DNA from 3 places in the Caballeronia sp. LZ003 genome. Region 1 is predicted to be linked to each of the others. Evidence: predicted binding sites of a transcription regulator. Region 1 holds the regulator's gene; each other region holds the start of a gene.

What was found. Region 1 encodes HrcA, which represses chaperone genes, less so after heat shock. Its sites were predicted from a motif close to TTAGCACTCNNNNNNNNNGAGTGCTAA; they were not measured.
Region 2: a site for HrcA is predicted at 4,063-4,089, ahead of rpoH (RNA polymerase sigma factor RpoH). Genes of this name have one in related genera too.
Region 3: a site for HrcA is predicted at 3,762-3,788, ahead of QCE79_RS11350 (co-chaperone GroES). Genes of this name have one in related genera too.

What each region holds. Positions count from the first base shown of each region.
Region 1 is NZ_JARUXJ010000001.1:404,115-410,221, forward strand. Features, by position in the region: gene QCE79_RS01895 (NAD kinase) at 1-468, opposite strand, end outside; gene hrcA (heat-inducible transcriptional repressor HrcA) at 658-1,674, shown strand; gene hemH (ferrochelatase) at 1,803-2,870, shown strand; gene QCE79_RS01910 (RNA-binding S4 domain-containing protein) at 2,885-3,292, shown strand; gene grpE (nucleotide exchange factor GrpE) at 3,869-4,459, shown strand; gene QCE79_RS01920 (thioredoxin family protein) at 4,477-4,881, shown strand; gene dnaK (molecular chaperone DnaK) at 5,048-6,107, shown strand, end outside.
Region 2 is NZ_JARUXJ010000001.1:235,299-241,405, reverse strand. Features, by position in the region: gene ybiB (DNA-binding protein YbiB) at 1-657, shown strand, start outside; gene leuA (2-isopropylmalate synthase) at 1,125-2,780, shown strand; gene QCE79_RS01150 (nuclear transport factor 2 family protein) at 2,804-3,187, opposite strand; gene QCE79_RS01145 (acyloxyacyl hydrolase) at 3,233-3,799, opposite strand; gene rpoH (RNA polymerase sigma factor RpoH) at 4,153-5,088, shown strand; gene nagE (N-acetylglucosamine-specific PTS transporter subunit IIBC) at 5,273-6,107, opposite strand, start outside.
Region 3 is NZ_JARUXJ010000001.1:2,519,790-2,525,896, reverse strand. Features, by position in the region: gene QCE79_RS11365 (D-(-)-3-hydroxybutyrate oligomer hydrolase) at 1-1,985, shown strand, start outside; gene QCE79_RS11360 (DUF2242 domain-containing protein) at 2,265-2,996, opposite strand; gene QCE79_RS11355 (DUF4148 domain-containing protein) at 3,181-3,498, opposite strand; gene QCE79_RS11350 (co-chaperone GroES) at 3,867-4,157, shown strand; gene groL (chaperonin GroEL) at 4,251-5,891, shown strand; gene QCE79_RS11340 (hypothetical protein) at 6,011-6,107, opposite strand, start outside.

The DNA of each region.
Region 1 (6,107 bases):
GCCGCTGCGATTGACCACGACATCGTTGAAGGCGAGCGCGTGATAGATCGGCTTGTCGTTGCGCACGATACGCGCTTCGAGCAGGCTGCGTTCCTCGCGCTCGAACTGTCCGGCGAGCATCTGCGGCACGATCTCGCGCATCTCGGTGAGCGGGATGTCCGTGATGAAGCCGAGCCGCCCGTGATTCACGCCGATGAGCGGCGTCTTGTACGGCGCAAGCTGGCGGCCCACGCCGAGCATGGTGCCGTCGCCGCCCAGCACGACCGCCACGTCCGCGCGCGCGCCGATTTCGGCGACCGAGAGCGCCGGGTAATCGGTCACGCCGACATCCTTCGCGGTGCCGGCCTCGAACACGACCTCGAAACCCTGCTTCGAGATCAGCTCCGCAAGCAGGCGCAGCGGCGTCTCGATGCCGGGCGTATTGGTGCGCCCGATGAGCGCGACAGTCTTGAATTGGCCAATTTCCATGCCGGCATTACACCATAGGTGGAAGGCGAAAAGAACCGTGCGCGAAGGGTGGCTGCGACGCCACCCGATCACGCCGGGGCACGCCCGTTGTTTATCGCTAGAATGGAGCGGACATTGAATCGCTCGACAAGCGATTCATCGCGGCGGGTACGTTCGCCGCGCCACGACACGTTAGGCTAAAATTTCCCCATGCTAGACCCACGTGCACAAACCCTCCTCAAAACGCTGATCGAGCGCTACATCGCCGAAGGTCAGCCGGTCGGTTCGCGCACGTTATCACGGCATTCCGGCCTGGAGCTGAGTCCCGCGACCATTCGCAACGTGATGTCGGACCTGGAAGACCTCGGTCTCGTCGTCAGCCCGCACACGTCGGCGGGACGCATTCCCACGCCGCGCGGCTATCGGCTCTTCGTCGACACCATGCTCACCGTGGAAGCGCCGCAAGACGAAGCCATGACCACCGCCGTCAAGACGCGCCTGCAAGGCGAGGAGCCGCAGAAGATCGTCGCGGCGGCGGCGAGCGTGCTGTCGAGTCTCTCGTCGTTCGCTGGCGTGATCCTCACGCCGCGCCGCAGTCACATGTTCAAGCAGATCGAATTCATGCGGCTGTCGGACAAGCGCATTCTGCTTATCATCGTGACGCCCGAAGGCGACGTGCAGAACCGCATGATGGCGACGCAGCGCGACTATTCGCCGTCGCAACTCACGGAAGCCTCCAACTACATCAACGCGCATTTCGCGGGCCTGTCCTTCGACGAAGTGCGTCTGCGGCTGCGTCAGGAAATCGACGAATTGCGCGGCGACATGACCGCGCTCATGCAGGCGGCCGTGGTCGCGAGCACCGCCGAAACCGATCCGGGCGAGACCGTGCTGATTTCCGGCGAGCGCAACCTGCTCGAAGTGGCGGACCTTTCGTCCGACATGGCGCGGCTGCGCAAGCTGTTCGATTTGTTCGACCAAAAGACGAGCCTCCTGCAATTGCTGGATGTTTCGAGTCACGCGCAGGGCGTGCAGATTTTCATCGGCGGGGAATCTAATCTGGTGCCGATCGAGGAAATGAGCGTCGTGACCGCGCCGTATGAAGTCAACGGCAAGATCGTCGGCACGCTCGGCGTGATCGGACCCACGCGCATGGCCTACAACCGCGTGATTCCCATCGTCGATATCACCGCACGCCTGTTGTCCATGTCGCTCAGTTCTCAATAGCTTTTCCTTCAGCCCATCATGCCGGCCCGCGCGCCGCGCCGCCACTAGGCCGTTCGGCCAATGATGCGGCGTGAAACGCGCCGCTATAATGGGTTTCACCTTTCGACCACTTCCGGCCGCCTTGCCCTATGCGTTTCGATCTCGAGTTGCCTTCGCAGCCTAGCGCTTCGCATCGTGTCGCGGTGCTGCTGATCAATCTCGGCACGCCGGACGCGCCCACGCCGCGTGCCGTGCGCAAGTATCTGGCGCAGTTCCTCTCCGATCCGCGCGTGGTCGAGATTCCCTCCTTGCTCTGGCAGATCATTCTGCGGTTGATCATCTTGCCGTTTCGCGGGCGCGCGTCGGCAAAGAAATATGCGCAGGTCTGGATGGCGGAAGGCTCGCCCTTGCGTGTCTATACGGAGAAGCAGGTCGAGGGCTTGCGGCGCCTCTTTGCGGCAAACGACTACCACGTGCTCGTCGACTACGCGATGCGCTACGGCACGCCGGGCATCGGCGTCATGCTCAATCAGCTCAAGCTCGAAGGCGCCGAGCGCATTCTCCTGGTGCCGATGTATCCGCAGTACTCGTCTTCGACCACCGCGACCGCTTTCGACGACGCCTTTACCGCGCTCAAGCGCGTGCGCAATCAGCCCGAGATTCGCACCATTCGTCATTACGCGGATCATCCGGCGTATATCTCCGCGCTTGCAGAGCAGGTGCGCGATTACTGGCGTCATCACGGCGTGCCGGATTTTGCCGCCGGCGACAAGCTCGTGCTGAGTTTTCACGGCGTCCCCAAGCGAACCATGGATCTCGGCGACCCGTATCACGACCAGTGTCAGTTGACGGGCTCGCTGCTCGCCTCCGCGTTGGGGCTCACGCCGGTGGAATGTCGCGTCACGTTCCAGTCGCGCTTCGGCCGCGCGGAATGGCTGCAGCCATACACCGCGCCGACGCTCGCGGAACTCGGCGCGGCGGGTGTTGCGCGCGTGGACGTTTTTTGTCCGGGCTTCACGGCGGATTGTCTTGAGACGATCGAGGAAATCGGCATCGAGGTGCGCGACGAATTTCTGCACGCAGGCGGCAAGCAGTTTCACCGCATTCCTTGCCTAAATGCATCGCCGGCGTGGATCAAGGCGCTGGGAGAAATCGCGGCGCAGAATCTGCAAGGCTGGCCGGTGCAGGCCGTGCAGCCATTGACGGTTGCCGCCTGAACGAACGGTTATTCATGAACTACACGATTTCGACGGAACCGGGCGCGCGTCTGCGCATCGACAAATGGCTTTGGGCGGCGCGCTTCTTCAAGACGCGTTCGCTCGCGAGCGACGCGGTGGAGAAAGGCCGCGTGAAGATCGGCGGGGCGAACGTGAAGCCGTCGAAGGACGTGCGCGTCGGCGATCTCGTCGAGATCGATATCGAGCGGATCGTCTGGCAAGTGGAAGTAAAGGGCGTGTGCGACGTGCGCGGACCGGCTAGCGTGGCCCAGACGCTTTACGCGGAAACGGAAGAGGGCCGAGTGAAGCGGTTAGCCGAAGCCGAGCGGCGCAAGACGTTTCGCGAGCCGGCTGCCGGAATTCAGGGCAGGCCGACGAAGCGCGACCGGCGCATTATCGACAAACTGGCAGGTTCGGATTGAAGTAATTTTCGATGGTCGCATGAACGCCGCCGTACTCGGTGTTACGGGCGGTGACAGCGCCGGACATACATATGGTGGTCGTTCCCGCAACCAGTACCAGAGCGACCACCGCGATAGCAAAGGTCAGTTTCATGGTACCCCCGGTGAGCGGGATAACCGGTCGTGAAAACCGGAAGGAAACGGGCAAGGGCTGAGCGGTTATTGCATTCGTAGGATTAGGGTTAACGTGTTCCTGCGACGCATGTTCGAAGTGTAGGCGAACAACGCAATCGCCTCAATCTGATTTTGGCGTACTGCGACGAAACGCCCATTACGAAGCGTTTCTCGCAGTCAAATGTGGCGAATTTTGCACTTAACGCGTCACGCAGCCGACAAGCGTGGCCCGCCGTTGTCCGATGTTTGAAGCGCACGCGAAAAAAGCTAAATTTCGTCCGAAAAATCGCTTCTGGAGCCTTGAAAATCCCTCGGATGCCCCAAATTCCGCCGCTAGTGCGAAAAAGCCTGGCCTGGTTCTCGGCGGTAAGAGGACTCCCGGCCGATCGCATCCATTTCACTCACAGCAATACATTCAGCGACATGGAAAACACGCAAGAGAATCCAGCGAGCCAGAACCCTACGCCCGCAGACGAAACCGCGCGCCAGGCCGCCGACCCGACCCAAGCCGGCGCAACCGGAGCGCCGACGGGCGCCGATGCGCCGCAAGTCGCGCCGGACGCGAACGAAGCCGCGCTGGCCGAAGCACAGGCGAAGATCGCCGCGCTCCAGGAAGAGTTCCTGCGCGCCAAGGCGGAAACGGAAAACGTGCGTCGCCGCGGTCAGGACGATGTGCAAAAGGCGCACAAGTTCGCCATCGAAAGCTTTGCCGAACATCTGCTGCCGGTACTCGACAGCCTCGAAGCCGCGCTTGCCGATCAATCGTCCGATCTCGTCAAGGTGCGGGAAGGCGTCGAACTCACGCTGCGTCAACTGACCGCTGCGCTGGAAAAGGGGCGCGTCACCGCGCTGAATCCGGTGGGCGAGAAGTTCGACCCGCATCGTCACCAGGCTATTTCCATGGTGCCGGCCGAGCAGGAAGCGAATACCGTCGTGTCCGTGCTGCAAAAGGGCTACGTGATTTCGGATCGCGTGCTGCGTCCGGCTCTCGTCACCGTCGCCGCACCGAAGTAACGCGCCGCGAGAACGCCATGGCCGCCTCGGAGAATCGCGTTCCCGTCGATGCCACCGCGTTTTCGGTCTTCGCCATGCAGGAGCTGGACGCCCCCGGTTTCGACGCCGGGCTGGCTTCGGCGGGCGATGATCTGGCCGTCGTGTTCTTCTGGGGCGTCGACTGCTTCAACTGCGAAATCGCCAAGAAAGCGATGCTCGCGAAGCCCGATCAAATTCGCGCGCTCGGACTGAAGTGGTTTCACAGCAATGTCTACGAGCATCGGGAACTGGGACGGCGCTTTTTGCTGCATGGCGTGCCGACGTGGTTTTTCTTTCATCGCGGCAAGCGTCTTGGGCGCGCCACCGGCTGGCATGGTCTCGCGCAATTCGAAGCGGCGGTCGCGGCGGCACGGGAAAAGATCCGCGGCAAGGCTTCCGAGTGAAAAAAGATATAGACCGCATCGCTTTCAGGGTCTTGAAAACGAAATCCGCGTTCTTATCTTGCGTACAGGTATGAATATTTGGGCGTTCGGCCCGGTAAATCGGCCGCAAAAGCCGGCGTTTTCCGGCCGCAGCGCTAAAGCGATCAAAGCTAGGAGAGTATAAAAAATGGGCAAAATCATTGGTATCGACCTCGGCACCACGAACTCGTGCGTGGCGCTGATGGAAGGCAATCAGGTCAAGGTCATCGAGAACTCGGAAGGCGCGCGCACCACGCCGTCGATCATCGCGTATGTCGACGACAACGAAATCCTGGTTGGCGCACCTGCCAAGCGTCAGTCGGTTACGAATCCGCGCAACACGCTTTATGCAGTGAAGCGCCTGATCGGCCGCCGCTTCGACGAGAAGGAAGTGCAGAAGGACATCAGCCTGATGCCCTACAAGATCGTCAAGCACGACAACGGCGACGCATGGGTCGAAGCGCACGGCAAGAGCCTCGCGCCGTCGCAGATTTCCGCTGAAGTGCTGCGCAAGATGAAGAAGACCGCTGAGGACTACCTCGGCGAGCCGGTCACGGAAGCCGTCATCACGGTCCCGGCGTACTTCAACGACAGCCAGCGTCAGGCAACAAAGGACGCAGGCCGCATCGCCGGTCTGGAAGTGAAGCGCATCATCAACGAACCGACGGCAGCCGCGCTCGCCTTCGGTCTCGACAAGGCCGAAAAGGGCGACCGCAAGATCGCCGTGTTCGACTTGGGCGGCGGCACGTTCGACATCTCGATCATCGAAATCGCGGACGTGGACGGCGAAATGCAGTTCGAAGTGCTCTCGACCAACGGCGACACGTTCCTCGGCGGTGAAGACTTCGACCAGCGCATCATCGATTACATCATCGGCGAGTTCAAGAAGGAACAAGGCGTCGATCTGTCGAAAGACGTGCTCGCGCTGCAACGCCTGAAGGAAGCGGCTGAAAAGGCGAAGATCGAACTGTCGTCGACGGCTCAGACCGACATCAACCTGCCGTACATCACGGCTGACGCGTCGGGTCCGAAGCACTTGAACCTCAAGTTCACCCGCGCCAAGCTCGAAGCGCTCGTCGAAGAGCTGATCGAGCGCACGATCGAACCGTGCCGCACCGCCATCAAGGATGCGGGTGTGAAGGTCGGCGATATCGACGACGTGATCCTCGTCGGCGGCATGACGCGTATGCCGAAGGTTCAGGAGAAGG
Region 2 (6,107 bases), 170 kb from region 1:
AATCTCACGCCGCTCCTGTCGCTTTTGCTCGCGCGCGAAGGCGTGCCGGTGCTGGTGCATGGTGTCGTCGACGATCCCGGCCGCGTGACGAGCGCCGCGATTTTCGGCGAACTCGGCATTCCGCACGCGGCTTCCCGCGACGAAATCGAGGATAGTCTCGCGTCCCGCCGGCTCGCGTTCGCGCCGATCGCCTCGCTCGCGCCGAAGCTCGCGCGCCTTTTGAAACTGCGCCGCGTGATGGGCGTGCGCAATTCGACGCATACGCTCGTAAAGATTCTTCAGCCGTTCGCCGATCCGGGCTTGCGGCTCGTGAACTACACGCATCCGGAATATCGCGAGAGCCTGACCGGGCTTTTCACCGAGCATCCGGACGCCGCTGCCGGCGGTGCGCTGCTCGCGCGCGGCACGGAAGGCGAAGCGGTGGCAGACACGCGCCGGCAAGTCCAGGTCGACTGGTTCCACGACGGCCACGCGGAAACGCTGATTTCGCCCGAACATTCGCAACCGGATGCGCCGCCCATCGATTTGCCCGAGTCGCTCGATGCCGCGATCACCGCGCGCTGGATCGAAAGCGTGATGCGCGGCGACGTGCCCGTGCCGCCCGCCATCGCGCGTCAGGTGGAAGTCATCGCCGGGATCGTTCGAAAGCCGGTCTGAGTGCCCCGGATTCGGCTTGTGCCGATTGCAAAAAGATTCAGCACGTATTTGACACGATCTTAAGCAGTGGTTTAGAGTGCAAATATGCGTCTCACCCAGTCTTCCTCCCTCCGAATTATTTCGGGCCGCCTAGCGCGGCCCCTATCGCTACGTCTAGCGTAAATCGCCAGGCGTAGCGCCTCGCGTCGTCAAGGCGCGCGGTCCTGCCAGTAGTTCTCGTAGTTCCTTCCTTACCACTTGTAGTCGTCAGCTTTTCGGCTCGCTCATCCTGCGAACTGAAAACGCGAGGGTCAAATGCACGCTGCTTCGCGCACGTTCACGTTGGTCGCAGGCGTCACCATCGCCGGGACGCAACGTGTACGCTCGCCAGGCGCTGTCTCACGTGCATCGCGCCATTGCCGGCCAGCCGCCGGTGAAGGCATCTCTTGCAGACGCTACGCAAACTGTCCGAAGAGAGATCGACGATCATGATGCCGAACCCCGCCGAGAAATACCGCCCGTTTCCGCAAGTCCGCCTGAATGGCCGCCGCTGGCCGAACCGCACGATCGAAAAAGCGCCCATCTGGATGAGCACCGATCTGCGCGACGGCAACCAGTCGCTCATCGAGCCGATGAGCATCGCCGCAAAGCTCGAATTCTTCGAGATGCTGGTGGCAACGGGCTTCAAGGAAATCGAGGTGGGGTTTCCGTCGGCATCGCAGACGGATTTCGATTTCGTGCGCAAGCTGATCGACGAGAAGCGCATCCCGGACGACGTGACGATCGAAGTGCTGGTGCAATCGCGCCGCGAATTGATCGAGCGCACGTTCGAGGCAGCGGAGGGCGCGAGCAAGGTGATCGTGCACTTGTACAACGCGATCGCGCCATCGTTCCGGCGCATCGTGTTCAATCAGTCGCAGGAAGAAGTTAAGGCGCTGGCGGTGGAAGGCACGCGCATCATCAAGGAATGCGCCGATGCACGGCCGCAGACGCGCTGGACCTACCAGTACTCGCCCGAGACCTTCAGCATGACGGAGTTGCCGTTCGCGCGTGAAGTCTGCGACGCCGTCGCGCAAATGTGGCGTCCGACGCCCGATCACAAGATGATCGTCAATTTGCCGGCCACCGTGGAAGCCGCGACGCCGAACGTATTCGCCGATCAGGTCGAATGGATGGACCGCAATCTCGGTTATCGCGACAGCATCGTGCTTTCGGTGCATCCGCATAACGATCGCGGGACGGCGGTCGCGGCCGCGGAGCTCGCGGTGCTCGCGGGCGCGGAACGCGTCGAAGGTTGTCTTTTCGGCAACGGCGAGCGCACGGGCAACGTCGATCTCGTCACGCTTGCGCTCAATCTCTACACGCAGGGCGTCGATCCGGGCCTCGATTTCTCCGATATCGACTCGGTGCGTCGCGTCGTCGAGCGCTGCAATCAGTTGCCGGTGCATCCGCGTCATCCGTATGCGGGCGATCTCGTTTTTACGGCGTTTTCGGGCTCGCATCAGGACGCCATCCGCAAGGGTTTTGCGCAGCGTCAGCCGGGCACGGTCTGGGAAGTGCCGTATTTGCCGATCGATCCCGCCGATCTCGGCCGCAGCTACGACGCCGTGATCCGCGTGAACAGCCAGTCCGGCAAGGGCGGCGCGACTTATCTGCTCGAACGCGGGCTCGGCTTCACGCCGCCGCGCCGCGTGCAGATCGAGTTCAGCCACGCCGTGCAAAGACTCGCGGACACCTCAGGCGAGGAAGTCACCGGTGACGCAATCTGCACACTCTTCAAGCAGGAATATTTCGACGCGGGCGGCGTGGTCGCGCGCGTCGATGCGGCGACGCTCTCCGTGTTCGGGCGCAACGTCGCGGTGCCGCCGGCATCAGGCGCGACGAGCGGCGATGTCTACGCGCAAGCCGTGGCGGCGTGTTTCGATGTATCGGCAAACGTGAGCTGGTTCGAAACGGCGGTAACGGCGAGCGGCGATACGGCCGTCTTCGTAGGCTGCCGCGTCGGCGACGAGCCGTTGCGCTTCGGCGTCGCGGTGCACGCGAATCCGGCGTTGGCTGTCGTGGATGCGGTCGTCAGTGCGGTGAATCGGTCGAAACCATTGGGCCGTCAGGCAGAGCGGCAAGACGAAGCGGTCGAGGCTTGATGCCTCGACGTCGCGCGCGGCGGCTACTCCAGCGCCACGCGCGTCGCCTGCAAGGCTAGCAGCAGCCATTGTCCGTCGGTCTGAACGTGAACCGCGGTGTAGGCAATGGGAAACAGCAGCGCGCCGTTTTTCGATTCCATCTCGATCAGCGCCCGTCCCGAGACCAGGCACGTGTCCTTGCCGGCGACGATCACGTCCTGCGACTGGATCTCGATCTGCCGATAGCGGCGTCGACCAGCGGTGATCGCGTCGATGAACTGGCGCTTCGTCTCGCGCTTGCCGTTCGTGTGAACGTAGCTGACGTTCTCGGCCAGAAGCGCATCCAGAGCCGGGCCGTCGCTGTCGACCATCGCCCGGAAGCGATCGCGCTCGAGGCCTCGAATGGCCTCCATGGATTTTGCCGGCATCTGTCGGTTCCCCTTGTGTCGAGAAACCGATGCGCCGGCGCCCCGTCAGAAGTTGTATTGCAGATATAGCTGGCTGAAATTTATACCAGGATTCGGCTCTTTGATACTGGCGTTCGACAGATGCTGAAACCGGAAGCCCGCCTGATAGTTCTGCTTCTCGCCGAAGATCGCACCGACGCCGACCATATCCGCGAACTGGAACGCGGACGACACCGTGAAATCCGTCGTGATTCGCGTATGCGACAGAAGCCGCACGCCGACGCCCGCTTCAATGAACGGCCGGATATATCCCGAACTCTTCACGAAGCGCAGAACCGGCGTCACACCGAATTCCCAGATGTTCGGGTGCACGGCGTTGCTTTCCTGCGAGTGCCAGTAGGCAACGTGACCTTCGCCGAGCAAGGTGAAATGGAAGCCGCCGATTTCCCACCAGGTCAGATTCGGGTCCCATACGAAGCCGAGATCCGCCTTTTTGATGTCGCGATCGGCCACGCCGCCCGCGATTTGCAAACCAAAGCGGTCGGCATGCGCTGCCGCCGACGTGACTCCTAGCAACAGGGCAATTGCGCCATGGGACAACAGATGACGCCAAGGGCCTTTATTTTTCTGCATGGACACCCCATCTGTGGGATTGACGAGTCGAGCCGCCAAGCGGGCTTCGCGCATTGTAGATTCATCGTCTCATAATTGCACGAATGATTGCCATTAGCCAATTTGCTTGAATATCCTGTCTTCCTTACGTCAAAGTAAGGTAACTAATTCAATCTCAAGTGACGAATCGGTAATAATGGTACGATTCGGATACAGTGCTCAGCTATGAATCCACAAAGTTGATAGCTTTGTGGGAACTCTCACATTCGTTTCCCCTCTAACACTTAGCACTCGTTGAAGCGGAGTGCTAATATCATGTCTGACTTGCCGCGCCTTTGCGGCAACAGGCATTTGTTGATAAGGAGCTTATGAGCGTGTCCAATGCGATGACCCTTCCGAATGTTCTTAGCTCGGCACCTGCCAAGGCAACTTCGGCAGGCGCGCTGACGTACGCACAATCGTCCATGTTGACCGGCCAGATCGGCAACATCGATTCATACATACAAGCGGTGAACCGCATTCCAATGCTTTCGCAAGCAGAGGAGCGTCAGTACGCCACCGAATTCCGCGAACAGGGCAACCTGAATGCGGCGCGGCAACTGGTGCTTTCGCACCTGCGCCTCGTCGTGTCCATCGCCCGGAATTACCTGGGTTATGGTCTGCCGCACGCGGACCTGATCCAAGAAGGCAATATCGGTCTGATGAAGGCCGTCAAGCGCTTCGATCCCGAACAAAACGTACGCCTCGTGTCGTACGCCATGCACTGGATCAAGGCGGAGATTCACGAGTACATCCTGCGCAACTGGCGCATGGTGAAGGTCGCGACGACCAAGGCGCAACGCAAGCTGTTCTTCAACCTGCGCAGCCACAAGACCGGCACTTCGGCGTTCACACCGGAGGAAATCGAAGGTCTGGCAAGCCAGTTGAACGTGAAGCGCGAGGAAGTGGCCGAGATGGAAACGCGTCTGTCGGGCGGAGATATCGCGCTCGAAGGCCAGGTCGAAGATGGCGAGGAAGCCTATGCGCCGATCGCCTATCTGGCTGACTCGCATAGCGAGCCGACGAATGTCATCGCCGCGCGTCAGTTCGACAAGTTGCAAAGCGACGGTCTGGCTTCCGCGCTTGAATCGCTGGATGCGCGTAGCCGCCGTATCGTCGAAGCGCGCTGGCTCGAAGTGCAGGACGACGGCTCGGGCGGCATGACGTTGCACGAACTGGCGGACGAATTCGGCGTATCGGCTGAGCGAATCCGTCAGATCGAAGCGAGCGCGATGAAGAAGATGCGTTCCGCGCTGGCCGAGTACGCGTGATATCGCGGTAGTTCGATGACCGTAGTTCGGTGCTGAAGTAAGTTCGAAGCCCGCTGTTCCGAAAGGACAGCGGGTTTTTGTTTTTAGGCGGAGGTGTGCCGTAACGGCAGCAGTGACTTAAACGTCGCCCACTATAAAAACGGCGCCCGAAAGCGCCGTTCATCAAACCAGACCGAATTCCGCATCAAGCCGGCAACGGCGATGCCCCGCCGCCACTTCCCGGCACGCGCGTCGCGAGTTGTGCCGCGTAACGCTGCGCGGCCGCGCCCACGACGATGTGGAACGTATCCGCCGAAACCCACGCGACATCCAGCGTCGACAGGCGCTGACGATCCACCGCCGAAGGATCGCGCACGACCACGCGCAGTCGCGTTTGCGCGACGGCATCGAGCGTGACGACATTGGTCGCGCCGCCGAACACCGCCAGCCAGCGCAGCGGATCGGGATCGAGCGGGCCGGCAGTCTGATCGAAGGCGCCAACGTTCGCGGAAGCCACCGAAGCAGCGGCCGGAGCGGACGAAGCCGGCGTCGCTCCGCGCGTCGACGAATGTTCGAGTTCACCGCGAATTTCATCGGCGATGATGTCCGCTTCCGGTCCGATGATCACCTGCACGTTCGTCGCGCCCCGCTTGAGCACGCCACGCGCGCCGATGCTATTCAACTGCGTTTCCGACACCTTCTCCGTATCCGCCACCGACAAACGCAGACGCGTCGTGCAGGCATCGACGAGCGTCAGGTTCGACGCGCCGCCCAGCGCCGCAATGTACTTCGCGGCGCGCGTGTTCGCTGCACCCGGCAGCGGCGTGCCGTAGCCGCCTGCAACCGGCGTGGCGGACGTTTCGGCATCGGTCGTGGCCGGCTCGCGGCCCGGCGTCGCCATGTTGAACTTGCGGATGAAGAAGCGGAACAGGCCGTAATAGATCACGCCGTAGACGAGCCCGAGCGGAATTGCCATCCAGCCGCGTTGCGACAGACCGTAGTTCAGCACGTAGTCGATCGCACCCGCCGAAAACGTGAAG
Region 3 (6,107 bases), 2.1 Mb from region 1:
GTTTCGTCTTGGGAACGGTGAAGACGCAGACTTACGACGGCAATACCGACGACCTGCTGACCGCCGGACTCGGCAAGACAGGACTTGCGTCGGCGACGCCGCCTTCAATTGCCAATGCGGCCGCGCCGACAGCGGCGGAACTGCGGCGCCTGGCTATCTATTCGAACTATCGTGCGCTCGTCGATATGTCGGCGAACGGCGGCTACGGGCGCTTCTGGGGACCGAATGTCGATCTGAACGGCGGCGACACGCTCGGCGAAGGCAAAATCGCGGGCAAGGAGTATCTGGCCTTCTCGGACGACGGTTCGGGCACGAAGAACGTCAGCCTGCTCGTGCAGATTCCGACGAGTTTCAATCCGGACCAGCCTTGCATCGTGACGGCGACATCGTCGGGATCGCGCGGCATATATGGCGCGATTTCGGCAGCGGGCGAGTGGGGCTTGAAGCGCGGCTGCGCGGTTGCGTACACGGACAAAGGCAGCGGCAACGGCGCGCACGAGTTGTCGACCAATCTCGTCACGCTGATCGACGGCACGCTTTCCAATGCGACCTTCGCGGGCAATTCGGCAATCTTCAAGGCGAACCTGAGCCAATCGGCGCTTTCGGCTTACAACTCGGCGTATCCGAATCGCTACGCTTTCAAACACGCGCACTCGCAGCAAAATCCCGAGAAGGACTGGGGCAAGAATACGTTACAGGCGATTCAGTTCGCGTACTGGGCGCTCAACGATACCTATGGCGTGGTCAACGGCTCGACGCATTCCGCGCGCTACTCGAAGGGCAGCATTACGACGATCGCGGCATCGGTGAGCAATGGCGGCGGCGCGGCGCTTGCAGCCGCCGAACAAGACACCGATGGCTGGATAAGCGCGGTCGTCGTCGGCGAACCGCAGATCAACATGAATCTGCCGGCGCAGGTTGCGGTGCGCGAAGGCGGCCAGGCCGTCGGTTCGTTCGGGCGTCCGCTTGCCGATTACATGACCTACGCGAACCTGCTTCAGCCATGCGCGGCGCTAGCGACGGCGGCGGTCGGCGCGCCGTATCTGACGGCACTGCCGCTCGCGACCACCGTGGCGATTCGCACCGCACGCTGCGCGACGCTCGCGGCGAGCGGCGCCATTGCCGGCGGCGATACGCTCTCGCAAGCCAACGACGCGCTGGCGAAGCTGCATCAGGCGGGCTACGAAGCCGACTCCGACACGCTACATGCGCCGATGTGGGACTCGCAGGCCGTGCCTGCCGTCGCCGTGACTTACGCCGATGCCTACATGCTGGCGAGCGTCGCCGACAACCTGTGCAACTTCAGCTTCGGCACGACTAACGCGCTGACCGGCGCGGCGGGCGTGAACCCGCTCGTTTCGCCGATGCCCACGGTCTTCGGCAACGGCAATGGCGTGCCGCCGACCAACGGCATCAACCTCGTCTATAACGCGGGGACATCGGGCGCGGCGGATCATCGGCTTGCGACTCCCGATGCGAGCTTCGCGGGCGCGGCCTGCCTGCGCGCGCTTTGGGCGAACGGCAATCCGACGATGACGGCGAGCGTGAACGCGATTCGCGTCAACGCGAATCTGCGTGGCAAGCCGGCGATCATCGTGCAGGGAAGGTCGGATGCGCTCGTGCCGATCAACCATGCCTCGCGGCCGTATCTCGGCGCGAACAAGGTGGTGGAAGGCAACAATAGCCAGCTCTCACTGTACGAAATCACGAACGGTCAGCACTTCGATGCGTTCCTGAGCGTGGCTGGTTTCGATACGCGCTTCGTGCCCGTGCACTACTACAACCTTCAGGCGCTCAATTTGATGTGGGCTCACCTGAAGAACAACGCGCCGTTGCCGCCGTCGCAAGTCGTGCATACGGTGGCGCGCGGCGGCACGCCGGGCGCGGCGCCTCAATTGACGGTGGCGAATCTCCCGGCGATCGCGGCGAGCCCCGGCGCGAACGCGATTTCGGTGAATGGCGGCGTGGTGAGTGTGCCGAATTGAGGGGTGATGGGAGTGGCGTGCGGATTGGCGTCGCCGTCGGCGGCAGGCGGAGCTTCAGCTTTAGGCGGCGCGTGATGAGCGCGCCGCCTCGATGCGTCCGGGGGGGGCTAGCTGCGCGATGAGCGAGGCGTCACAGGCCACGCGGGTACATTTTGCGAACGGCGACGGGTGCTGAATGAGGTTTGCGGTGAGCTGATCACGCAACTGCAGCCGCCGTTGCCCGCGTGCTTGATGCTTGCATCGACGAAGCGTTTCCCGGAACGACGCGTGCGCTCGATCTCACTGAACCGGCGCCGATGCCGCGACGCCCTCGGACGCGGCGTGTTTCGCGTCGGATGACTGGATGGCCGTCGCCGCCGCGGCGGGCGCCTGTACGACGATAGGCGTTGGCGTGAGATCCGGTGAACTCACGATCAGCGACGGTGCGAGCGGCTTGCTCTTGACCTCATCCGATGCGATGGGCGAACTGCGCGGCACCGTGCTCAGATAGTGCCCCATCAGCCCGAAGAATCGGTCATAGAACTTGCCGGCGGGCACGGTTTCGCTGGAAATCTTGACCATTGCATCGCTGTTCGAACGGATCGGCAGCGAAAGCGAGCCCAAGACGCTCAAGCCCACGCTTGCGGAAGTATCGCTCTTCTTGAGCGCATAGCCGTCCTGCACCGCGTTCACATAAGCGATGCTCGTATTGGTCGTGTTTTCGCCGGGCGTGCAGACCACATGGAATGAGACGACCACGTGCGTTTCGGTGGACGGCTGGAAGTTCTTGGTGGCGTCGACGGTATCGGCTTGCGCCATCGTCGTGAGGAAGCCTTGCGAGAGCAGCGCGCGGCGGGCCGCCTCGCAGGTTTCGTTCACGGTGGCGTCGAAGTTGCGCGCGAACGGGCTCGCACCGGAGTCGAAGAGTTCCTGCTGATAGCTTGGCGTGGTCGCCGCGCGTCCGCCACAGGCGGCAAGGGCGAGAAATCCGAGGGAGAGAAAGGCAAGGCGCAGCGACGACGACATAGGCATGAGAGGCAACGAAGACGAAATTTGTGATGCAACAAACACAAATTGTAGTTCCCTCCGACTGCGCGAGAAAAAAACGTAGTCCAAAAACATCGTCGAATCCGTGGCTTACAGAAACTTTTCCTTCGGGATGCGCAAAAAGCAAAAGCCCGGCGTGCGTGCCGGGCTTCGTTACGCGAATCGACGATTACGGGCGATTGAAGTCGACCGGATTCGGGTCGATAGCCGCGCGGCGGGCAGCACCCGAAGCGGCAGCGCCTTCGCCGACACCGCCAAACGACGATGCAGCCGTGCCTTGTTGCGCGTTCAGGCGTGCTTGCGCGGCCTGAATGTTGGCGGGGTATTGGGTTTGATCGCTGGCCGGGTTGTAGCCTGCGCGTTCCAGTTGAACCAGTTGAGCCTTCACTTCAGCACGCGTCACCGGCGCGTTTTCTTGCGCCTGGGCGAAAGCGGGGACTGCAAGGACGGCAGCAACGGCGATTGCGGGGATGATCGACTTGAACATGATGAACCTCCTAGGTACTGATCTCGGGAACGTTGCGGGTGGAGAGTTTGTCTCTTCACTGCTTCGTCGTTGAAATGCAGTCTAGGCCTCGCCGACCCTAGTAGAAACCCTTATTAAGCGAAATCAGAATTGACGGATCGACATTAATCCAGCCAATCGACCTTACGAAATCCATAAATTTCCCCGTGTCCAGACAAAAGTACGCGAAATAGGGAATGCCCGTCTGTCCCCGTCCTTGAAATTGTCAAACTCGGTCCATATAATTAGCACTCACTGCACGAGAGTGCTAACAAATTGCCGCTCGGGCAGCTTCGCTTGCCGGGCGGGTTTCCCCCGCGTTTTCAGTCTCAATCAAGAGAGGAGTGTGTATGAATCTTCGTCCTTTGCACGATCGCGTCATCGTTAAACGTCTGGATCAGGAAACCAAGACTGCCTCGGGCCTCATCATCCCCGAAGCTGCAGCCGAAAAGCCGGATCAAGGCGAAATCCTGGCCGTCGGCCCGGGTAAGCGCGATGACAAGGGTGTGCAGAACGCCCTCGACGTGAAGGTGGGCGACCGCGTGTTGTTCGGCAAGTACGCCGGCCAGACCGTCAAGGTCGACGGGCAAGAACTGCTCGTGATGCGCGAAGAAGACATCATGGCCGTTCTGGTCAAGTAAGCACCTTCCTGCACTTCGGCTTCGCCGCAGAGCCGCTCCATTGGAGCCTGCCGCCCGAAGCCTCCAAACTGAATCGACTCAAGGAGTTTGAATATGGCAGCTAAAGAAGTCACTTTTGGCGATACCGCACGCGCCAAGATGGTCGAAGGCGTGAACATTTTGGCCAACGCGGTCAAGGTCACGCTGGGTCCGAAGGGCCGCAATGTCGTGCTCGAGCGCAGCTTCGGCGGCCCGACGGTCACCAAGGACGGTGTCTCGGTCGCGAAGGAAATCGAACTGAAGGACAAGCTCCAGAACATGGGCGCGCAAATGGTAAAGGAAGTGGCTTCCCGGACCAGCGACAACGCCGGTGACGGCACCACGACCGCTACGGTTCTGGCGCAATCCATCGTTCGCGAAGGCATGAAGTACGTTGCATCGGGCATGAACCCGATGGACCTGAAGCGCGGTATCGACAAGGCAGTGGCTGCAGCTATCGAAGAACTGCGCAAGATCAGCAAGCCCTGCACGACGAACAAGGAAATCGCTCAAGTCGGCGCGATTTCGGCGAACAGCGACACGTCCATCGGCGACCGTATCGCTGAAGCAATGGACAAGGTCGGTAAGGAAGGCGTGATCACGGTTGAAGACGGCAAGTCGCTGGAAGACGAGCTGGACGTCGTGGAAGGCATGCAGTTCGACCGCGGCTACCTGTCGCCGTACTTCATCAACAACCCGGACAAGCAAGTCGCCCTGCTCGAAAACCCGTTCGTGCTGCTGCACGACAAGAAGGTTTCGAACATCCGCGATCTGCTGCCGGTACTGGAACAAGTCGCGAAGGCTGGCCGTCCGCTGCTGATCATCGCTGAAGACGTCGAAGGCGAAGCGCTGGCTACGCTGGTCGTGAACAACATCCGCGGCATTCTGAAGACCGTTGCCGTCAAGGCTCCGGGCTTTGGCGACCGTCGCAAGGCCATGCTGGAAGACATCGCTATCCTGACCGGTGGTCAAGTGATCGCGGAAGAAACCGGCTTGACGCTCGAAAAGGCTACGCTGGCTGAACTGGGTCAAGCAAAGCGCATCGAAGTGGGCAAGGAAAACACGACGATCATCGACGGCGCTGGCGAGGCAGCAAGCATCGAAGCGCGCGTGAAGCAAGTGCGCACGCAGATCGAGGAAGCAACGTCGGACTACGACCGTGAAAAGCTGCAAGAGCGCGTGGCCAAGCTGGCTGGCGGCGTGGCAGTGATCAAGGTCGGCGCTGCGACCGAAGTCGAAATGAAGGAAAAGAAGGCACGTGTCGAAGACGCACTGCACGCAACTCGTGCGGCTGTGGAAGAAGGCATCGTGGCCGGCGGTGGCGTCGCGCTGATCCGCGCTCGCAAGGCTGTCGAAGGCGTGAAGGGCCTGAACTCGGACCAGGACGCGGGCATCCGCATCGTTCTGCGTGCGATGGAAGAGCCGCTGCGCCAGATCGTCACGAACGGCGGCGAAGAAGCTTCCGTCGTGGTGGCGGCTGTTGCTGCGGGCACGGGCAACTACGGCTACAACGCGGCAACGGGCGAGTACGGTGACCTGGTGGAAGCCGGTGTCGTCGACCCGACCAAGGTGACGCGCACGGCATTGCAAAACGCGGCATCGGTGGCAGGCCTGCTGCTGACGACCGACGCAGCCGTCGCGGAACTGCCGAAGGAAGACTCGGCCATGCCTGGTGGCATGCCCGGCGGCATGGGCGGCATGGGCATGGACATGTAATTCGGCTTCGACCGGTTACTTGCTTCATCCTCAGGGCGTGGGTTTCGAAGGAAGCTCACGCCGCAAAGAAAAACCCGCAGCAATGCGGGTTTTTTTTCGTCCGTGGCAAACGCGGACCGTTACTTGTTCATCTGATCGCGCATGTTTTGCGCGGCGGCCTTGTAGTCGTAGGTCGGATAAAACTCCGTCGTATAGCCGCCCCACGCGGTGGTTTCG